Regions from separate parts of the uncultured Halopseudomonas sp. genome, predicted to be linked through region 4. Evidence: predicted binding sites of a transcription regulator. Region 4 holds the regulator's gene; each other region holds the start of a gene.
What was found. The regulator FliA, encoded in region 4, starts transcription of late flagellar genes. The targets are predictions, from matches to a motif close to CTAAAGTTTNNNNNNNNNNNGCCGNTAA.

Region 1 (4,213 bases), on a different contig from region 4:
TAATCCGGGTAGCCGTTTCGAGATGGTCGATGTTGACGCCCTGGCGCTTTACTGCGCGCGTCAGACACTGGAGCGCAACGGCGTGGAGGCGGAGGTCTACCCCTCTGATGGCTTGAGTGATGTGCACGGGCGGCTGGCAGCAGTGGTCAGCAATCCTCCGTTTCATACCGGCATCAAACACGACACCAGTATCGCCGAGCGCTTTTTCGAGCAGATGACGCGCCACCTGCTACCCGGCGGCGAAATGCGTATCGTGGCCAATGGGTTTCTGCGCTATCCCGCCCTCATCGAAGCGCATATCGGCCCATGCGACGTACTCAGGGAGAACAGCCGATTCAAGGTCTACTCCGCTGTCGCTCCCGGTTGACCATGTGGCGGGTGTGGGTTATCTTTCAGCTCGTCTTAGGGGAGTAGTCTCTCAATAGAGGCAAGTATCAACATAATTGGTCCGCAGACCATGGTACTTGCGACCCGCCGTCGCTCATGTATTCAGCATGAAGCCGACAGGGTTTGACGAGACCTTTGACACATATCGACCAACCGAGGGCGGGGGGTAGACATGTGTCAATGGTTTGTCTGACCCGCCCTCTCTGGAAAATCTGTGGAATCCTTTCTGGTCTCGACCGGTATCGTTGCTCTCGCCGAAATAGGCGATAAAACCCAGTTGTTGGCATTGGTATTAGCGCTGCGCTTTCGTCGACCCTGGCCGATCGTGCTGGGCATTCTCGTCGCCACCCTGGCCAATCACGCGCTTGCCGGTGCTCTCGGCCAATTTGTCAGCTCCCTGCTAACCGATACCTGGCTCTACGGCATTCTCGCGGTGTCCTTTTTTGCCGTGGCAGCCTGGACGCTGGTGCCCGACAAGCTGGACGATGACGACACTCCACCTATCAGTCATTACGGTGCTTTCATGGCGACAGTGGTGGCTTTCTTTATTGCCGAGATGGGTGACAAGACTCAGATCGCGACCGTGGTACTGGCGGCGCAATTTGAAGCCTATGTATGGGTGATCATGGGAACCACCCTGGGCATGATGCTGGCCAACGTGCCGGTAGTGTTCATGGGCAATGCTGCTGCGGCGAAATTACCATTGGGCCTGATACGCAGTGTCGCAGCCTTCGCCTTTTTGCTGATGGGACTATATGCCGGTTGGCTGGCATTGAACACGGGCTAGATGCACAAAAGCCGGAAGTGCCAAAGGCGACTTCCGGCTTTGTGGTTTTTGCCGTTCCAGTTTCTATACCTTACGCGCTTACCGGTGGCGGGCGCTGGTCATGTTTGGACCTGGGTATGTCAACGCTTGTTCGATGCCTCATACAGAGGTCTGACACTCGGTATGGTCGCTCGCAGGGTTTGGATGCGCCCGCCTGTCGATGGGTGGGTGCTGAGAAACTGCGGTGGACTGCCCTGGGAGGCGCTGGCCATTTTCTGCCAAAGGCTCACAGCAGCTTCCGGTGAGTATCCAGCCCGCGCAGCAAGCTCCATGCCGATCAGATCTGCCTCGGTTTCATTCGAGCGGCTGTTTGGCAGCATCAGACCATATTGCACCGCGGCATCGGCTACCTGCATGCTGCCTTCTCCGAGGCCGAGGAGGGCGCCGGCGATCTGGGTACCCATCTGTGATGTGTAGGCGCGGGAAATTGCCTCGCGTCCGTGCTCGCGCAGGGCGTGGGCGATCTCGTGGCCCATGATCTGGGCTATCTCCGCATCACTGAGTTTAAGCTTGTCGACAATGCCGGTATAAAACAGAATCTTGCCACCAGGGGCTGCACTGGCGTTTATCTGGTCACTCTTGATCAGATTGACCTCCCAGTTCCAGTTTTTCGCATCCGGCCGGAAGTGCGTAACCTCGGGTATCAGGTGGCTCGATATTCGGCGAAGACGATTGAGCATTGCCTTGTCGGTATTGAGCAGTCCCTTGGCGCGGGCCTCTGCCAACTGCTTGGCGTAGGACTGCGCTGCCATCTTGTCGACTTCGTCGCTGGATAGTCCGCCGAACATGTATTGCGTGCGATCAACGCCAACAGCGCCGCCTTGCGTGGTTTGCACTGCCTGGCACCCGGTCAGTATCAATAACGGTAACAAGAGTAATATGAGACGACTGCGCATTTGGGGATAATCCTGTGTTGTGAATACCACGGATCAAACAGCTTGATCCGTTTGTATGGTTGGCATTGTGCGTCAGTTAGCTATCAGCCGATTGATTAAAATGCCTATCAATTCAAAATGGTGCTGAAGATCTGCGTGCGCCAGCCGATAAGTTCATAGGGAACACGTCCAGCCGGGGTAACGCATGAAATTCAAATCCATTCAGTCCGCTATTGTAGTACTAGCAGGGGCGTGCCTGTTCGCTGCCGTTGGCCTGGTAACGCTTTACAGCGTCAACTCGGCGGACCGTAGTCAGCAGTTTGTACAGGATAGCAGCCGTGAGCTGATCGAGCGCCAGGTCCAGGGTCAGCTAACAGCCGTCGCTTCTGCTGAAAGTCAGCGTATACGTCGTCGCCTGAGTGACCCTTTCATGGTCGCTGATCAACTCTCGCAGCTTAACCGTTTGCTTGGTGAGATTGAGCCTGACGGCTTATCCACGCTGATGATGAGCCGGGAGGAAATGGTTCGGGTGTTGCGAAATACCCTCGTGCAAAACCCTGAGCTATTGGGCGTTTATGTCGGCTGGGAACCCAATGCGTTCGATGATCTGGACCAGTATTTCGAGGGTGTTGAAACCGACGGGTATGACGGCACCGGCCGATTCATGCCCTGGTGGTTCAGAGGCGAAGGTGGAGAGCCCGAACTGGACGCACTTTCTGATCTTGAGAGTGAGACCATAACGGCTACCGGCGTGCGCGCGGGGGAATATTATCTGTGCCCGCGCGACACCCTCAAACCCTGCGTGATTGATCCTGCGCCCTACGATTTGGGCGGCAAGCAGGTCATGCTGTCCTCATTCACGGTACCGATCATTTCCGATGGCGAATTCCGTGGAATCGTGGGCGTTGATCTGTCCCTTGATTTCATTCAGCAGACCCTGCTGGAAAACAATGCGGAGCTCTTCAACGGACTTGGAGAGCAGGCGCTGATCAGCAGTAATGGTCGGCTGGTTGCATACACCGGTGATGATGCTCGCCCTGGTGATCCCGCAAGCAAGATCCTTGACGATAATGAGATCGCCAATATCGGAGCCCTGGGTGACGAGCTCATATACGATGTGGATGAAGCGGGTGGTCATATCGAGCTGGTGATGCCGGTTCCCATTGGTGAGACGGGTAGCCGCTGGACTCTGCTTATCACGCTGCCACTGGATGCTGTCATGGGCGACGTGGCTACGTTGACCGGTGAGATGAAATCCCGCCAGGCTAGTGATACTGCAACCCTGATTGCCATTGGCGTTATTGTCGCGCTGGCCGGCTTGCTGGTAATGGTTTTGCTGGGCCTCAGCCTGTCTCGCCCAGCGCGCCGTCTGGTAGCGATGCTTGATGATATTGCCCAGGGGGAGGGCGATTTGACCAAGCGTTTGACGGTAGACAGGGGGGATGAGCTGGGCTCCATAGCCGTAGGCTTCAACAGATTTCTCGACAAGTTGCAGGCGATGATCCGCGAAGTAGTCGGATCTGTTGCCCAGGTCACCGACGCTTCCGAGCACACCGCAGATATCGCCATGCGTACCAATGACGGCATTCAGCGTCAGCTTAGCGAGATCGATCAGGTAGCGACTGCTGTTACGCAGATGACGGCCACTGCCCAGGACGTTGCCCGTAACGCCTCCCAGGCTGCAGAAGCGGCCAGAAACGCCGATGGCTCGGCGAGTCACGGCCGTGATGTTGTCAAGGCCAGTGCGGCCGCTACGCAGGGCCTGGCGGAGGACATCAAGAAAGCGGTAGCCAGTGTGCAGTCACTGGCCCGCGACAGCGATAACATCACCGGTATTCTGGCGACCATCCGCGGTATCGCAGAGCAGACCAATCTCCTGGCGTTGAATGCGGCCATCGAGGCGGCGCGGGCGGGCGAGCAGGGGCGAGGTTTCGCTGTGGTTGCCGACGAGGTCCGCAACCTGGCGCAGAAGACGCAGAGTTCGACTGAAGAAATCCAGACGATGATCGAACAATTGCAGAAGGGTACTCGCGATACCGTCAAGGTCATGGAGCAAAGCCGCAGTCGGACCGAGGAAAGTGTGCTCCAGGCAGAAGAAGCCGACGCTGCACTGACATCCATAACC
Region 2 (4,213 bases), on a different contig from region 4:
AAATTGCCCAAGCCCAGAGAACTTGGCAGTGGTATCGCGCTCCAGACGGTTGAGCTGCGCGGTTTTTGGCGCGCTTTCCGCATTTACCAGAGCCTTGACGATATTGTTGATATCAAGACCAGAGCCGACGCCTGTACCTAAACCTTGAATAGCCATGAGCCTGCCCCTACGACCGATTTTTGACGGTCTGCGTACCGAATAGAATGTCCCGGTAATGCAGGCAAGTTATGTGCCATTAAAACCGGCCAGCAGGAGCCCTCAAGCTTCTGCTTTGAAAAGCAAACTGCGGATTTCGGATAGATTTTCCGAGAGCCTCAGTGCTTCTTCCGAAGGAATCTGGCGAATCACGTCGCCACTGGTTGCCTCGGTTACGTTAATCACCACCCGGCCGCTGCTGTCATCAACATTGAAATTGATGTCACGTTGTACCGACTGGACAAAATTCTGCATGTCAGACACCGCTGCTTCAAGCGTCTCGCGGTCTGGCTCTGCATTGGTTTCCGCGGTATTACGGCTCTGTGCCTCAGCCGATCTGCCAGAAACATTCTCTGCTGCAACATCCTTCTGCCCGCCAGATATAACGCTGGCTTTAGCCGCCTCAACCGAAACACCGGTGCGCGCACTGCTAGTGATTTCAAACGGTTTGAGAACGCCCATTTCCATGATAAATACCTCACAAAGGAAAAAGCGGAGGAAAGGCTTTTAACCCTTCCCCCGCAGTCTAGCTCCGTTTTGACCTTAGCCCAAGAGGCTTAGGACGGCCTGGGGCAACTGGTTGGCCTGGGCCAGGATCGAAGTACCAGCCTGCTGGAGGATCTGGTTCTTGGTCAGCTTCGCAGTTTCAGCAGCGAAGTCGGTGTCCTGAATCCGGCCACGAGCGGCGGAGGCGTTCTCGGACACGTTCTGCAGGTTGCTGATAGTGGACTGGAAGCGGTTTTGGGCAGCACCCAGATCCGCACGCTGGCTATCAATGGACTGCAGTGCAGCGTCGATGATGTAGACAGCTTTCTGAGCACCTTCGGCACTAGTAAGGTCGATATCGCGAACTTCAGCGTCGGTTGCCGCTACTGCAGCCAGAGTTACCGCTGTACCACCAGCCTCTGCTGCAGTGCTTGCTGCCGCAGCAGTAGCACCCGAAGAGAAGGCAATGGACAGTTCGCCATCAGCAGTGCCGAGATCTGCATTGGTGAGAACGTTAATCGCACCCGAATCATCGATGAATGCACCCACCCCGATGTTCGCGTCGTTGATGGCGGTTGCCAGGTTTTGTACCTGTTCGGTTACGGTAGCACCTGAAGCAAATTCAGAGCTGACGGTGAATACCCGATCGGTCCCATCAGCACTGCCACCAGTGATGGTAAAGGAGACGGCAACAGCACCAGAGGCCGCAGCCGTGGCACCGGCTACATCTGCAGTCGCAATGGTGCCGCTGCTGATAGCATCGCTTCTAAGGGACTTGGTGCTGGTTTCGTCCAGCTTCAAGCTGATAGCTTCGTTGGCAGCACTGCCCACCTGGAATGTTTCAGTTCCAAAGCTGCCATCAAACAACTTCTTGCCACCAAAGGCAGTCGTGTTTGAAATACGATCCAATTCTTTCTTCAGCTCGGTGACTTCCGAGTTCAAGGCATCACGCTCGCTATCACCGTTAGAACCGTTGGCAGCCTGCAGGGAAAGGTCACGCATACGCTGGAGGATGTTGGTCGACTCCTGCAAAGCGCCTTCAGCAGTCTGGGCAATCGAAATACCGTTGTTTGCGTTCTTGGTTGCTACACCGAGACCATTGATCTGACTGGTCAGACGGTTGGAGATCTGCAGGCCAGCTGCGTCGTCCTTGGCACTGTTGATCTGCGAACCGGAGGACAAGCGCTGCAGGGAAGTCTGCAGGTTGTTCGAAGAAGCACCCAAGTTACGCTGGGCGTTCAGTGAAGCTACGTTAGTGTTGACTGTAAGAGCCATGGTAAGTACCTCGTAAACTTGGTTATGTTTGCCTGAGCAGCGATCTCAGGGCTGGACTTGCCCAGGCACCCATTGAGTTCGCATTCAGTTACTGTATCGACGCCACTTACCAAAGCTTTAGGGGTTTTGAAAAAAAACTTTGTCAATCCCTCTGCACCTGCCGTGGCGAGGCTGAGATGCCCATCAGCCTTACCTTGTTTATCGCCTATACCACGATATTCTTTAGGCCTCAGTCCAAAAAATCAGTCCGGCAACCAGGCCTGACGCCATAGATCGAGATTAACGCCCTCAAGCATCCACTGGCTTCGCACCGTTCCTCGCAAAGCGTCACCCATGGCCTCGCTAGCCTCACGATCGGCAAGATGCATGCGTATCGCTTCTATCCAATCCTTGTATCGATTCTTGACGCGGGTGACAGGTAGGTCACCTTCATAGCAACGCAGATCGCTACATATGACCGGGTATCCGCAAATCCCGTACTCAAGCAGCCGCAGGTTGCTCTTGCATTCATTAAAGAGATTCTGCTCAACCGGAGCCAGAGCCAGATCGAGGTTTAGTCGCGCCAAAGCCATTGGATACTGTGTGATTGGCACACCCGGATGATACTCATGGATGTAGGGCCTCATCCTCTCCGGACACATACCAAAAAACACCCACTCCACCTCATCGGCAAGCGCTTTGACGACATCCTCAATCATCTCCAGATCACCGGTATGGCTGGCGCCCCCTGCCCAGCCAACCCGTGGCTTTGTACCAGTACGTCTGCGACTCTCGGGAAGATTCTCGCCCCACCAAAGCGGATCAAGCGTGTTGTGTCTGACCCTGATGTCGTGATGAAAATCATTAAAAGCATCTGCGATTGCTTCTGTGGACACCACAAAACGATCTACGTAGGACAGCCCTCGCCTCAGGGACTTGACGATATCCTTGGGCATATGATCCCTATGAACACTTTTCAGCGGCAGATTCGGCAGATAGTCGTCCAGCTCGTATACCTTGAAGGCCCTGGAAAAAGCGCGCATACGGCGCATCGCCTCCAACCTTTCGTTGGCTATCTGCCGCTGCATGACAACCACATCAGGATCGTAACGCTCTAGATCGGTGACATGCATCAAACCACGGGATAGAGCACCATCAATCAAACCGGCCGTTTTCAATGCACTGAAGGGTTGAATCATGCGGTACTGGCCACAGCCCGTCTCATCAGCATGATGCGCCAGGACAACAGGTACCGGATGAAAAGCATTCAAGGGCCGCCAGGAAATCTGGGGATCTGCTAACTTGAAGCCGCCAGGCTTGGCCAGCGAGAAATTGGGATTATACGCAGGGTCACGTGCCAGACGCGGCAGCCAGCGACTATATAGCTCATCCTCAATATCTCTTGGGATCGCTCTTTTTTCAACACCATGAAGTAACGTAGCGCGTGGAGTCCAAACCAGCAGATGCCCGCTATCGGCAATACGCAGGCAAAGATCGATATTGGCCCCCTGATCAGCAAAGTGCTGCGCGTCCATACCGCCCACATCAATATACAGAGACTTGCGCACCAGCAGGCAGCTGTCGGCAACGGCACCGACATTCTGATCAACCTGCAATCGTTGCATGTATCCGGGAGCATCCAGTGGCTCGCCAAGGAAAACAGCGCCCGCGGGTCCTTCCAGACCTAGAATCAAGCCAGCATGGGTAATCAGACCTTCGGAATTTACCGTACGCGCACCCACGACGCCGACTTCTGGTCTTTGACCGTGGTTCATAAGTGAATCAAGCCAATTCGCGTCAATCACCGCCACATCCGAGCGCAGCAGCAACAGGTAGTCTCCGCCTGCATTTAGTGCCGCCTGGTTACAGGCCTCGCTATGACTCAAGCGTTCGGGGGAGCGCATCACCTTAATTTTTTCGCTACCCATGTGCTCCACCGCCTTCAACCACTCGACTGTTGCGGGCTTCTGACTCTGATTATCAATCAACAGGATCTCGTAGTCGGAATAATCGGTGTTTTCGAGAACACTCATGACACAGCGCTGAGCCATCGCCAGATCGTCGTTTACAACAATTACCACCGACACCAACGGCCGCTCAGGATGCCCATAATCAATTCTGTACTGACCGGGAATTACGCTGTCCAGTTGCGCTTTTGAATATCCGCGGGCATGAAGATGCGCGATTATGGCTGCACGCTCATGCGGACTGTCGCGCAAGGTTGGCGCTGCCGCAATGACCAGAGGTTCGGAGATATGGCCCAGGCCGCTGACACCCT
Region 3 (4,213 bases), on a different contig from region 4:
CAACGATCAATACCTTGCGTGCCAGGGCCTCCGTGTGGGTAACCTCATCGATCACGCCTGCAGTGATGGTTTCCACGGTTGGCACTACCTCGGCAAGAATCTTCTCGACGTCGATAATTTCAACCATTTTATCATCCACACGCGTAACGGCCGTCAGATAATGATCGCGACCAGTACCCCTTGGCGGCGGGTGGATGTCGGACCAGTTCATATTGACGATCCGCTCAACCGAGCGCACCAGAAAACCCTGAACCCGATAGTTGTATTCGGTAATGATCACGAATGCTGTGCTCAAATCATCGAGTCCCGGTCCACCAGTGGCCTTGTTGAGATCAATGATAGGCAGAGTACCACCGCGAATGTGCGCAACGCCCCGGACGACCGGATTCAAGCGCGGCAGGATAGTGAGCTTTGGACATTGCAGCACTTCCTTGACCTTGAACACATTGATGCCGTAGAGCTGCGGCCCGGAAAGTCGAAACAACAAGAGTTCAAGACGGTTCTGCCCGACCAACTGCGTACGTTGGTTGACCGAATCCATTACGCCAGCCATGGGCAACTCCTCAAATATCTCGAATGAAACGGCATGCATCTTGCTGCACTGTTTGGGTAGTACTTGTTACGGCGTTTTTTTGACATTCGCCAACCCACTCGTCATCAGGGTTCATTGTATGCGTTTTCTCACAGGGTGCGCGGTATTGCCGCTATTTTTTTGCGCAGGCGTTTCTGCCAATCCACTGATTGATCAACTTATCGGCGCGACTACCTCTTTTCTTGAGCAGGAAATCGAAAGTCATCTGCAGCGCAGTGCTCGGGATGCTCGCTATGAAGTGCAAGTCAATCGGCTAGACAACCGGCTGAGACTGCCATTGTGCCCTGAAGGAGCCCTGGAAGCCGAGCTGGAAAGCCCCGCCGAACCTGTGGGCCGTGTCACCGTGCGACTCAGTTGTGAGAGCGAAGTGCGCTGGCGGCTGTTCGTCCCTGCCCAGGTAAGCCTTTACCAACCTGTACTTGTGACCACCCGACCACTTTCTCGCCATGCCGTCATTGGCAAACAGGATGTCACCCTCCTGGAGCGGGACGTCGGACTCTTGAATAATGCCTATCTGACCGATCTGGATCAGGTAGCGGGTTTACGCCTCAGGCGTCAGGTAGCAGCTGATACGGTTTTGGCCCCCAATCAGCTGGAACAGCAAGAAGTGGTCAAACGGGGCGACAAGGTAGTGATCAGCGCGGCGAACAGTCATGTGTCTGTTCGCATGCCAGGGGAGGCGCTGGAAAACGGTAACATGGGCAGTCAGATACGAGTGCGCAACATCAGGTCCGGACGCACCGTCAAGGCCAGAATTACCGGCCCCGGACAAGTTGAAGTGGCGATGTGACCTTATCGCCCAATTACTCTATAATCTCAACATGAAAATTGGTGTGAAAAACGTGACCAGATTCACACTAATCTTTCCTAAAGTTTTGACTGCATCGGCCGTTACAGGTGTTAGTAAAGCATTTAGGTTCTGAGGAAAACAGAATGGTTATTGACTTCAACGCATCAAACAGTGCCAATCGGGGTGCCCAGACAGGCGCTACTGTGGGCAAGCGCGATGCCGCGGCCGAAGGCACCCGTCCTGCCGCGCAAGGAAACGCGCAAAACACCACTGTGGAAGAGGGGCAGGTGAAACTCAGCCCACAGGCTCAACAATTACAGGCGGTTGAAGAACGTCTACGTGACTTGCCGGTGGTCGACAGCGAACGCGTGGACCAGATTCGGCAGGCTATCAGTGACGGCACTTACAACGTCGACAGTGGCCGTATTGCGGACAAGCTGCTGGCTCTGGAATAACTCCTCGGGAGAATGTCCGGCCACCTTGTCTGCACAGCGGTTAGCGGAGAAAGCAAATGGAACATCTGGAGAAAGTCTTTTTACAGGCACAACCGGACTGTGAAGCTTTTGCTGAGCTCCTGGATCTTGAACAACAGGCGCTTGTAGATCGAGACATGGCTGAATTGGAGAAGCTTCTAGCGGCCAAGACTCCCCTGATCGAAGCACTTGCACGGCACGATCTTGCGATCCGCACTTGCTGTACACAAATTGGCGTCGCCCCCGGCGACGGCCTTGAAGCTCACATCAAATCCCTTGGCGCACCCACACTGCTGGAAAGATATTCCGCATTTCAGGATACGTTACAGCGTTGCCAGGCTGGCAATTTACGTAATGCGCGATTGGTTAGACATAACCAGCAGGCCACCGGCAATCTACTTGATCTCCTGCGTAACCAGGGTGAGACAAGCCAGAGCGTATATGATCGCCAGGGCATCGCCAGCCGTTCCGGCAACCAGCGCAACCTGACCAAGGCCTGAACAGCGTGTCAGATAGCCAGCATACTGTAGTAGTATGTTTGTCCATTTGAACTAGAGAGCCCTCAGTGTCTAGCCTATTCAATCAGGAAGTCGGCCCGCAGCCTCCACGGGATGTCCACTCTCCAGTAGAGATACTTTCGTTGCTGAAAAATATTCAGCAGCACCGCGATCATCTGCGCGTTACCTTTGTTGATCGCCCGCAAAAGTTCCAGAGCTTTATTGTGGAGATTGATAGCGCCACCAAGACTCTCTGGATCGACGAGATGATGCCACGCGACGGCGATCGGTTTGCTGTTGCGGGAGAAGCGTTCCGCGTGGATGCCTGGCATGAGGGCGTGCACATGCGTTGGCACTGTCCTGGCGTACAACGGCTGATGCTGGACGGAGTACCCACCTACTGCGCACCCTTGCCAGAGGAAATGGTTTACCACCAGAAGCGTGGCGCTTTCAGGGCTGCAGTGCGACGCAGCATGGAGCTGGCTGTTCACCTGGGTCACGCGAAGCGCGATACGGCTCTGGACGGCACACTGATGGATATCTCTGCAACAGGCTGCAAAGCCCGCTTTTCCGGGGACTGCACACACCAACTACCCCCAGGCGACTTGTTCGAGAGTTGCTCACTGGAGCTCCCTGAAACCGGACGACTCAACCTGAGTATAGAAATACGCCACGCCCAGTACGATTCAGGCAGCAATGAAACTCAGGTCGGTCTGGCCTTTCGTCAGATTCCGGCCACCGCCCAGCGTCAGATCGACCGGTTCGTCAACTATCTCCAGCGCGAGGCACGCCGGCTGGAGAAGGAAGACCTTTTCTAGCAAACGCCCCTAACCGGGGCGGTGATCGGCCTGATCTTCGTCCTTATCAAAGCCGGAACCAGGCACAACATCCTCACGCATCTGCTCTTCGACCTGCTGTTCGTCTACCCGTGGATCCATTGCTGCCGACAATGAGGACGTAACAAGGTTACCCCCGGCCGGCAGAAAGTGCATCGGCGCATCAAGCGACAGATTTTCTCCGGTAACGCGCTCAGGCCTGACCCTAATCACCAGAACCAGGGTGCAAAGCGCCATGAACACGTAAAGCATATTAGGCCCAAGAAATTTCATCATTACGGAACCCAGCAGGGGTCCGAAGCTGGCCCCCAGACCAAAGGTGACCAGCAGCATGGCCGAGAGTGCTACGCGATCATCAGGGTCGATATGGTCATTTGCCAGGGCGACTGCGATGGGATAGAGGGTAAAGGCCAATATGCCGAACATGCTGGTCAGGACCAACAACCCGAAGGGCGGCAAAGGTACCAGTGCAATAATCAGGACCACGCCGGTCAGGACAATGGCATTTATCTGAATCATCCGACTCCGGTCCAGGCGGTCGGAAAGCCAGCCAGCAGGCCACTGGGCAAATAGTCCAGCTCCAATGGTGACCGCCATGAAAATACCAACCTCTGAGGTCACCAGGCCAACGCCAGTGGCGAACACAGGTGCCATGCCGTAAAAGGAACCAAGCAACAGACCTGATACTGCCACCGTTGTCAGCGCAAGAGGGATACGATTGAGGAACACTCGCACTTTCATGGGCGCCGGGTGCAGGGGCGCAGGGTGAATCCGATTGGTCACCGCGACCGGCACCAGGCACAGTGAAAAGCACATTGAGACGATCAGCAGATGACTCAGGTTGAGCTCTGGCATCACAGTCAGAATCCCCTGCCCCATTGCCAGACCCAGAAAAGTTACTGACATGTAGCTGGCGAAGACCATGCCACGCTGGTGGGGCTCAGCCTGTTCGTTCAGCCAGCTTTCCAGCACCATGTACTGACACATCATCGCAACACCGACAACAAGCCTGAGTACAAACCAGA
Region 4 (4,213 bases):
AAACAATGCGACAGGCCGTCCGTGATGGTTCACCGGTTGCCCGTGAGCTGCTCGACAGGCTTAACAACGAACTTGCAGACCCCGCCCCAGAAGCACCTCGCGCCAAGGCGGCGCCCGCTCAGCAGCAGAGTCATTCCGAACCCGAAAACAGTTCAGGGCTCAGCGCCATGCGCGATGAGATTGCTGGCCTGCGTGAAATGCTTGAAGCCCAGCTAGGCAGCATGGCCTGGGGCCAGGTTAACCAGCAGCGCCCGCAACAGGCGAGTCTCTGGCGCCGTCTGACTCAGCTTGGCCTGCCGGCGGAGCTGAGCCAGAAGCTGCTGCAGCTGGTCGCCAATGAAACCAATACCCGCCAGGCCTGGCGGATGTTGCTGGCGCATCTGGCGCACAGTATCCCGGTCATGCGTGAAGAACTGATTGACCAGGGCGGCATCATTGCACTGGTTGGGCCCACGGGGGCCGGCAAGACAACCACCCTGGGCAAGCTCGCCGCGCGCTACGTGCTCAAGCATGGCAGCCAGCATGTGGCCTTGGTCACCATGGATACCTACCGTATTGGCGCCCACGAGCAATTACGTACCCTGGGGCGTATTCTCAACGTTCCGGTACGCGTGGTTGATGAACAGAACAGCCTGGCCGATGTACTGCAGGAGTTTTCCGGCAAGCGTCTGGTGCTGGTCGACAGTGCTGGATTGCAAGCCCAGGATCCGCACCTGCACGGTCAACTCAATCAGCTGGCTGCGTTGGGTCATCGTGTCAGCAAACTGCTGGTGTTGGCAGCGACAAGTCAGTACCAGGTGCTCAAGGCCGCCTATCATACATACAAGGTCTGTGGTCTCAGCGGTTGTGTATTGACCAAGGTTGACGAGGCAGCCACTCTCGGTGAAGCATTGGGTCTGGCCATGCAGCAGGGTTTACCGGTAGCCTATCTGGCAGATGGCCAGCGTATTCCGGATGATATAGTCAAGGCGGTGGGCCATCAGCTGGTCAGCCGCGCGGTCAGTCTGGCGGGTAACGAGGCGCCGGCAGATCAGGCCATGGCAGATGTGTTTGCCGGTATACTACACACCCAGCGGGCAAGCTAACCGTACTTATAAGAAGGTAATTAACGCAGATGGGCAGCAAACATCCGGTTCAGGTTATTGCGGTCACCGGCGGTAAGGGCGGCATTGGCAAGACCAACGTGTCAGTCAATCTCGGTCTCGCGCTTGCCGATTTGGGGCGTCGGGTTGTCCTTCTGGATGCTGACCTTGGCCTGGCCAATGTTGACGTTCTGCTCGGCCTCAAACCCAAGGCGACTCTGGCTGACGTCCTCGAGGGCACCTGTGAGCTGCGCGATGTGCTGCTCGACGGCCCCGGCGGTATCCGTGTAGTTCCTGCCGCTTCCGGCGCTGCCGGTATGGTCAATCTCAATCCCCAACAGCATGCGGGCCTGATTCAGGCATTCAGTGAGATCGGTGACAACATCGATGTCCTGATTGTTGACACTGCAGCCGGTATTGGCGACTCGGTAGTGAGTTTTGTTCGGGCCTCCCAAGAGGTCCTGGTAGTTGTCTGCGATGAGCCCACCTCGATTACCGACGCCTATGCGCTGATCAAACTGCTCAATCGTGACCACGGCATGACGCGTTTCCGGGTATTGGCTAATATGGTTCATACCCCCCAGGAAGGTCGTCTGGTGTTCAGCAAGTTGACCAAGGTCACAGATCGTTTCCTCGACGTAGCTCTGCAGTATGTCGGCGCGGTACCCTACGATGAAAACGTACGCAAGGCGGTGCAGAAACAGCGAGCGATCTATGATGCGTTTCCGCGCAGCAAGGCATCGCTGGCCATTCGCGGGATAGCACAGAAGGTGGACGCCTGGCCGCTACCGGCCAATCCGCGTGGCCACCTCGAATTTTTTGTCGAGCGCCTGGTGCGGCAGACCGGAACAGGCCTATGACGTTAACAGCAGGTGGGGTGAGCATGTATACACGCGCACAGGGTTCCGCTGACTCACAGGATCGACTGGTTGACCAGTTCGCTCCCCTGGTCAAGCGTATTGCCTACCACCTGCTGGGGCGACTGCCTGCCAGCGTCCAGGTTGATGATCTGATACAGGCCGGAATGATTGGTTTGTTGGAGGCTTCTCGCAAGTTCGACAACTCCAAGGGAGCCAGTTTCGAGACCTACGCCGGCATACGTATTCGCGGCGCCATGCTTGATGAGGTGCGCAAGGGTGATTGGGCTCCGCGTTCAGTTCATCGCAACACCCGAATGGTCAGTGACGCAGTGCGCGCTGTTGAATCAAGACTGGGCCGCGACGCCAAGGATCAGGAGATAGCGGCTGAGCTGGAAATGAGTCTGGAGGAGTACTATTCAATCCTCAATGACACCGCGGGCAGCAAATTATTCAGTTTCGATGATCTTCTGGAATCCGGCACTCGGGCTGACGCCCAAAGCGACGAAGAGCCTTTCGGTGGCCTGGAAGATCAGCGTTTCCGTGAGGCGCTGGTAGAAGCGATTGATACCTTGCCAGAGCGCGAGCGTCTGCTTCTTTCTCTGTATTACGATGAAGAGCTGAATCTCAAGGAAATAGGCGCGGTGCTTGGCGTTAGCGAGTCACGTGTCAGTCAATTGCATAGTCAGTGCGCGGCTCGTCTGCGTGCCAGACTGGGCGGGTGGCGAAATGATTGATTTTGTGGTCAACATCCGGACAATGCCCACAGATTGAAGTAATCGTCTGGCAGTAACAGGTATAAAGACGAACAAATGTCAGCGGAGGCAGCGCAATGGAGCCACTCCGGTTACACTGGCGTCAATAAAACGTGAAAGGCTTGTTTGGCCAGTAGCTTAACGGAGTGTAACAACGCACTCTTCCTGGTGTGTACGGAGGTCGACTTGGACAAGAACATGAAAATTCTCATCGTTGATGATTTTTCAACGATGAGGCGCATCATCAAGAATCTGCTGCGTGACCTGGGGTTTACCAACACAGCGGAAGCTGATGACGGTACCTCCGCGCTACCGATGCTGCAGAGTGGCAGTTTCGACTTTCTGGTTACCGACTGGAACATGCCCGGGATGAGCGGCATCGACCTGCTGCGCGCAGTGCGGGCAGATGAACGCCTGAAGCATCTGCCTGTGCTGATGGTGACTGCCGAGGCCAAACGCGACCAGATCATCGAAGCCGCCCAGGCCGGTGTGAATGGTTACGTGGTCAAGCCCTTTACTGCTCAGGCACTCAAGGAAAAGATCGAAAAGATCTTCGAGCGGGTCCAGGCTAAATAACAACCGGGGTACAGGTTATGGCGTTAAGTAAGGACACCGGCCAGGCAACCGCTCAGGAATTTGAACATTCCCTGAAGGATAATGCGCGGCAACTGGTCGATCTCTTGGAGAAAGGTCAGTTCGGCGAAGCCATTCTGGTCATTCACGCGATCAACCAGGCACGGGATCGCGGCCTCTATCACGAGGTGGGACAACTGACCCGCGCCTTGCACAATGCCATTGTCAACTTCCAGCTCGATACCACCCAGGCACTGGGTGATGATGTTGAAGCGACCCGTATTTCTGACGCTTCTGACCGCTTGGACTACGTTGTCACGCTGACGGACAAGGCTGCCAATCGCACCATGGATCTGGTCGACGCCAGTGCGCCCATCGTGGCCAATCTGGGTCAGGAAGCTGCCGCACTTCGAGCAGACTGGGAGCGCCTGCAACGCAGGGAAATGGCTGCTGGAGAGTTTCGCGACCTGTACAAGCGTATGGGTGATTTCCTGGAGAAGACTGAAACGTCGGCTGCCGAAGTCAGTGGGCAATTGAACGAGATTGTCATGGCCCAGGACTACCAGGATCTCACCGGTCAGGTCATCAAGCGTGTGATCACGCTGGTTCACGACGTCGAAGAAAGCCTGCTGAATTTGGTTCGCATGGCCGGCCAGGTTGACCGCATGGCAGGCATAGAACACCAGAAAGTTACCCCCGAAGCAAAAAAAGTGTCACCCAAGGGTGAAGGTCCGCAGATTCATGCCGATAAAAGAGAAGATGTTGTCTCAGGGCAGGATGAAGTCGATGATCTTCTGTCCAGCCTGGGCTTCTAATAACAAGCGCGACCCGGGAGTGGATGCATGAGCTTTGACGCGGATGAAGAGATCCTCCAGGACTTTCTGGTTGAGGCTGGAGAGATTCTGGAATTGTTGTCCGAGCAGCTTATCGAACTGGAGAACCGTCC

Region 1: the regulator FliA is predicted to act here: its motif matches at 2,233-2,260, upstream of AAC076_RS09510 (methyl-accepting chemotaxis protein).
Region 2: the regulator FliA is predicted to act here: its motif matches at 2,050-2,077, upstream of AAC076_RS09220 (flagellin).
Region 3: the regulator FliA is predicted to act here: its motif matches at 1,460-1,487, upstream of flgM (flagellar biosynthesis anti-sigma factor FlgM).

Annotation. Positions count from the first base shown of each region.
Region 1 is NZ_CAXBOV010000014.1:61,403-65,615, reverse strand. It holds gene AAC076_RS09525 (methyltransferase) at 1-367, shown strand, start outside; yybP-ykoY riboswitch at 394-511, shown strand; gene AAC076_RS09520 (TMEM165/GDT1 family protein) at 602-1,174, shown strand; gene AAC076_RS09515 (M48 family metallopeptidase) at 1,294-2,109, opposite strand; gene AAC076_RS09510 (methyl-accepting chemotaxis protein) at 2,294-4,213, shown strand, end outside.
Region 2 is NZ_CAXBOV010000014.1:2,592-6,804, forward strand. It holds gene fliD (flagellar filament capping protein FliD) at 1-156, opposite strand, end outside; gene AAC076_RS09215 (flagellar protein FlaG) at 259-663, opposite strand; gene AAC076_RS09220 (flagellin) at 739-1,956, opposite strand; gene AAC076_RS09225 (glycosyltransferase) at 2,199-4,213, opposite strand, start outside.
Region 3 is NZ_CAXBOV010000016.1:20,759-24,971, reverse strand. It holds gene AAC076_RS10410 (chemotaxis protein CheV) at 1-553, opposite strand, end outside; gene flgA (flagellar basal body P-ring formation chaperone FlgA) at 672-1,382, shown strand; gene flgM (flagellar biosynthesis anti-sigma factor FlgM) at 1,526-1,837, shown strand; gene AAC076_RS10395 (flagellar protein FlgN) at 1,894-2,355, shown strand; gene AAC076_RS10390 (flagellar regulator YcgR PilZN domain-containing protein) at 2,421-3,170, shown strand; gene AAC076_RS10385 (MFS transporter) at 3,180-4,213, opposite strand, start outside.
Region 4 is NZ_CAXBOV010000019.1:77,019-81,231, reverse strand. It holds gene flhF (flagellar biosynthesis protein FlhF) at 1-1,085, shown strand, start outside; gene fleN (flagellar synthesis regulator FleN) at 1,115-1,942, shown strand; gene AAC076_RS11950 (RNA polymerase sigma factor FliA) at 1,939-2,676, shown strand; gene AAC076_RS11945 (chemotaxis response regulator CheY) at 2,893-3,270, shown strand; gene AAC076_RS11940 (protein phosphatase CheZ) at 3,288-4,082, shown strand; gene AAC076_RS11935 (chemotaxis protein CheA) at 4,110-4,213, shown strand, end outside.